2 regions of the Promicromonospora sp. NPDC110617 genome follow, and region 2 is predicted to be linked to the other one. Evidence: riboswitches for the same ligand, from Rfam matches in the RefSeq annotation. Region 2 holds a riboswitch; the other holds the start of a gene.
What was found. Region 2 has a riboswitch for FMN ahead of pnuC (nicotinamide riboside transporter PnuC). Riboswitches for the same ligand answer to the same signal wherever they lie in the genome.
Positions count from the first base shown of each region.

Region 1: another riboswitch for FMN. It lies ahead of ribD (bifunctional diaminohydroxyphosphoribosylaminopyrimidine deaminase/5-amino-6-(5-phosphoribosylamino)uracil reductase RibD); the one in region 2 lies ahead of pnuC (nicotinamide riboside transporter PnuC).

Region 1 covers NZ_JBVKBM010000003.1:537,779-540,153, reverse strand. The annotation lists gene ACZ7LE_RS20150 (riboflavin synthase) at 1-169, opposite strand, end outside; gene ribD (bifunctional diaminohydroxyphosphoribosylaminopyrimidine deaminase/5-amino-6-(5-phosphoribosylamino)uracil reductase RibD) at 169-1,281, opposite strand; FMN riboswitch at 1,514-1,650, opposite strand; gene ACZ7LE_RS20140 (DUF2306 domain-containing protein) at 1,736-2,375, opposite strand, start outside.
Region 2 covers NZ_JBVKBM010000004.1:83,065-85,439, reverse strand. The annotation lists gene ACZ7LE_RS22120 (TetR/AcrR family transcriptional regulator) at 1-636, shown strand, start outside; FMN riboswitch at 709-844, shown strand; gene pnuC (nicotinamide riboside transporter PnuC) at 959-1,645, shown strand; gene ACZ7LE_RS22110 (Gfo/Idh/MocA family protein) at 1,677-2,375, shown strand, end outside.

The DNA.
Region 1 (2,375 bases), on a different contig from region 2:
TGACGGTGAGGCACACGCCGTCGACGGCGATAGAGTCGCCGGGACGCGCGTCGGACGTGGCGAGCGGCCCGGCGACGGTCAGGACGGCGTCGGGCGCGGCGCCGTCCGTGCCGTCGGGACGGACGAGCGCGACGACGGAGCCGAGCTCCTCGACGATTCCGGTGAACATCAGATCTCCTCCTGGGTGCGCCGGCCGGGGCGGCCGTCCTGTGCGGAAAGGGCTGCTGACTGGTCTGCTGCTGACTGGCCTGCCGCTGACTCGTCTTCAGCGAACTGGTCCGCAGCAGGTTTGAGCCGACGCGCGACCAGCAGGACGTCGTCGCCCAGCCGCGTCACGTCGCCGGTGGCGAACCGCGCGGCCTCGCCGATGGTGGTCACGCCGAGGTCGCCGACGGCGGTGGCGCCCGCGCCGAGCAGCACCGGCGCGACGTACGCGTGCAGCTCGTCGACGGCGTCCGCGGCCAGCAGGGCGGTCGCCAGCGTCGGGCCGCCCTCCACGAGCAGGTGCCGCACCTCGCGGTCGCCGAGCGCGCGCAGGGCGGCGTCGAGGTCGTGGGTCTGCAGGTGCAGCAGCGGCCCGCCGAGCCCGCGCAGGCGGGCGTCGTCGGGCACCTCGCGGCGGCCGAGGACCACGCGGAGCGGCTGGTGCTCGAAGAGGCCGCCGTCGGCACGGCGTGCGGTCAGGGACGGGTCGTCGGCGAGCGCGGTCCCGGAGCCGACGGCGATCGCATCGACCTGCGCGCGGACCGTGTGGGCGTGCGCGCGGGCCTGGGCGCCGGTGATCCAGCGGCTCGTGCCGTCCGCTGCCGCGACGCGGCCGTCGAGGCTGGTGGCGAGCTTCAGGGTCACGTAGGGGCGGCCGGTGCGGACGGCGTGCAGCCAGGTGCGCAGCAGCTTCTCGCCCTCGTCGGCGAGCAGGCCGACGGTCACCGGGATCCCGGCCGCCCGCAGCCGGTCCGCGCCGCCTGTCGCGACGGGGTTCGGGTCGCCGACACCGACGTACACGGCGGCCACGCCGGCGTCGGTCAGGGCGTCGGCGCAGGGGCCGGTGCGGCCGTGGTGCGCGCAGGGCTCCAGGGTCACGACCGCCGTCGTGCCGCGCGGGTCCACGCCGCGCGACCGGGCGTCCGCCAGGGCGGCGGCCTCGGCGTGCGGAGTGCCGGCGCCACGGTGGTACCCCTCGGCGACAGTGCGGCCGCCCGGGTCCAGGAGCACGCAGCCGACGCGCGGGTTGGGGCCGTGGGCGGGGCCCAGCGCGGCGAGCGCGAGGGCGCGGCGCATCACCGCGTCGAGACCAGCGGGCTCGAGACCCGCGGGCTCGAGACCGTGCGGTGCTGTCTGATCAGCGGTCCTGCGGCCCGTGCCTGCCTGATCCGTGGGTGCCTGGTTCATGCCGTCCTCCCCGAGCGTCGGTGCTCCGGGGTGGACGACGGGTACACGGACCGGGGGCCACGAAGGCCCGGACCGCGCGCACGACGTCACGGCGTCGCACGCCCCAGGGGACGGCGCCGCCGCACGTGCTTCCTCCCATCCGGACTTTCACCGTCGGTCCTGGAATTCCACCAGGTCAACCGGCCCGTCCTTGCGGACGGACGCGGGTCGCGGACTGTCACCGCCGGCTCGGAATTACACCGACCCCGGAGCACGTGTGTGCGTACTGCTGCTCGTCAGCATGCCACACGTCGCCGGCGGCGGAGCCATGGCTTGCGTCACATACGGGGCCGGGCCGTTCGGACTACCCGCGCTCCCGCAGCCGACGGCGGTGGATCACCCACTCGGCCACCGCGATGTTGACCACCCACCCCGCGGTCAGCCCGATCGAGTTGGTCACCGGGTCGAGGCTCCCGGTGACCAGCACGAGGGGCCCGAGCAGCAGCCCCTGCGTCCCGGCGCCCATCGCCAGCGCGTACGCGCGCGTCATCCACGCGGAGTGGGTGGCGTAGTCCCGGCGCAGGGCCGCCCGGACCCCCAGCACGATCGCCACCAGCATGGTGGTGCCCACCAGGTAGCGCATGCCGTTGACCACGGCCGTGTCCTTGACCGGCAGGTCGTAGAACGCCGTCATCCAGAGCCCGGTCACCGCGACGCCGACCCCCGCCAGGGCGAGGACCCGCCCGGCCCACCGGTGCCAGCGGCGGCGGCGCAGGCCCGGCACGAACTGGAAGGCGCCCAGCATGCTGTAGACCGTCACGCACACGATGTGCACGACGACGGGCAGCGGCTGACTCACGAACCGTGCGTTCTCCTCGGTGAGCACCGGGTCGGAGGCGAGCTCGGCGAGTCGCGCGGAGCCGCCGAGCGCCGGGATCACCGACAGCAGGAGCAGGCCCGCAGGAACGAGCCAGGTGTGGCGGCCGGCTCGGCGTGCCGGGACG
Region 2 (2,375 bases):
GTGAGCCGCGCGACGTTCTTCCGCCGGTTCCGCTCGAAGGAGGACGTGGTCTTCGCGGACCACGAGCTGCTGCTCGAGGAGGTGGTGGTCATGCTGGCCGCGACCCGTCCCGACGCGCGGGCGAGCGAGGAGGCCGGCCACGACCTGGGGCGCGGCTGGGACCCCGACGTCGACCCGTACCTCGAGGTGTGCCGCGCGGCGCGCATGGTGTTCGACCACCACGTGGGCCAGCGCGAGACCTCGCTGGCCCGGTACGCGCTGCTGCAGCAGGTCCCGGCCCTGCGCGACCGCGAGCTCGTCACCACGCACCGCTACGAGCGGGCGTTCACGCACTACCTGCGCGACACCCTGCCGCCCGAGCGCTCCGCCTCCACGGCGTCGATCGCGTTCGCGGCCTCGGTGGTCGCGGTGCACAACGCGATCCTGCGGCGCTGGCTGCGCACGCCGTCGCTGGAGCTGCGGCCCGAGCTGGAGGAAGCCTTCGCCGACCTGCGGCGCGCCGCCGTGCTCGGCACCGCCGCCAGCCCCCTGGCGGACGACGGCACCCCGGTCACCCGCCGCGTCGTCGTCACCGTCGTCGAGGGGGTGGCCGGGCCCGACGAGGTGGCCCGCGCCGTCCGGGACGCGCTCGTCTGACACGGGTGGGTGCCGGCGGGAATGCCGCCGTGGCATCCTGTGTTCCGTTAGACATCGTGCAGCAGCAGTTGCACACGTGCTCCGGGGTCGGTGAAATTCCGAGCCGGCGGTGATAGTCCGCGACCCGGGTGCTCCTTCGGGAGAACCCGGTTGACCTGGTGAGATTCCAGGACCGACGGTGAAAGTCCGGATGGGAGGAAGCACGTGCGGCGCGCGCCGTCGACCCCTCGGGGTCCCGGCACCGTGTCGTCGTCGGCGCCCTCGTGGCGCGCCGGCCCTCACCCCGGAGTCCCGTGTGCGGACTTCGGAAGAGGGAAGAGACATGGACTGGTTCCGCGCCGCCTACGACGCGACGTTCCTGGTCGGCGACCAGCAGATCTACTGGCGCGAGGTCATCGGCAACCTGTTCGGCCTGGCCTCCGCACTGGGCGGCCTGCGCCGCAAGGTGTGGGCGTGGCCGGTGGGCATCGTCGGCAACATCCTGCTCTTCACCGTCTTCATGGGCTCCTGGTTCGGCGAGACGGGCCGGGCGGACATGCTCGGCCAGGCCGCCCGCCAGATCATGTTCATCGCGGTCTCGATCTACGGCTGGTACCGCTGGCGGCAGACCCAGCGGGCGGGCGGCGCCGGCACGGTCGCGGTGCACCCCCGCTGGGCCTCGTGGCGGGTCCGCATCGGCCTCGTGACCGGGATGCTCGCCGGCACCCTGCTCCTGACCCCCCTGTTCCGCGCCCTCGGCTCCTACGAGCCGGTCTGGGCCGACGCCTGGATCTTCACGGGCTCGGTGCTCGCCACCTACGGCATGGCCAAGGGCTGGGTCGAGTTCTGGCTGATCTGGGTGGCCGTCGACCTCGTGGGCGTGCCGCTGCTCTTCTCGGCCGGGTACTGGGCCACCGCGCTGATGTACGTGATCTACGGGGCGTTCACGCTGTTCGGCTTCTTCGCGTGGTGGCGCATCAGCCGCCGGGAGAACGCCGGCCCGGACCGCACGGCGGTCGCGACGGCCTGACCGCCCGGCCGGTCGCGTACCGTCGGCGCTCGTGAACGCACAGGAGCGCACGGCCAGGATCGGGATCGTCGGCTCGGGCTTTCGCGCCCGCACCATGCTGCGGGTGCTGCACGCCCTGCCGGACCGCTTCGCGGTGGCCGGGGTGGCCACCCGCAACGCGGCGGACCGCGAGGCGCTGGCCGCGCGCGGCCTGCCGGCCGCCGGGCTGCCGGGACTCCCCGCCCCGGTCTTCGCCTCGGTGCGGGAGCTGCTCGACGGCGGCGCCCCGGACCTCGTGCTGCTGACGCTCCCCGCGGGCGCGGCCCAGCCGGTGATCCGCGACCTGGCCGCCGCCGGCGTCCCCGTGCTCACGGAGACGCCGGCGGCCGGCACGGTCGAGGAGCTGGCCGCGCTGCAGCGGCTCGTGGACGACGGCGCCTGCGTGCACGTGGCCGAGCAGTACCACCTGGAGCCGCTGATCGAGACGCAGCTCACGGTCGCGGCGTCCGGCCTGCTCGGCGCCGTGACCGACGCGCACGTCGCCGTGGCGCACGACTACCACGGCATCAGCGTGCTGCGCCGCGCCCTGGGCGCCGGCTTCGAGGACGTCGAGATCACCGCCCGGCGCGACGCCCGCCGGGTGCTGCCGAGCCCCAGCCGGGCGGCCGACTCCGACGACCTCGCCCTGGTCGACACGGTGCACGCGACGGCGTGGCTCGACTTCGGCGACCGGCTCGGCACCTACGAGTTC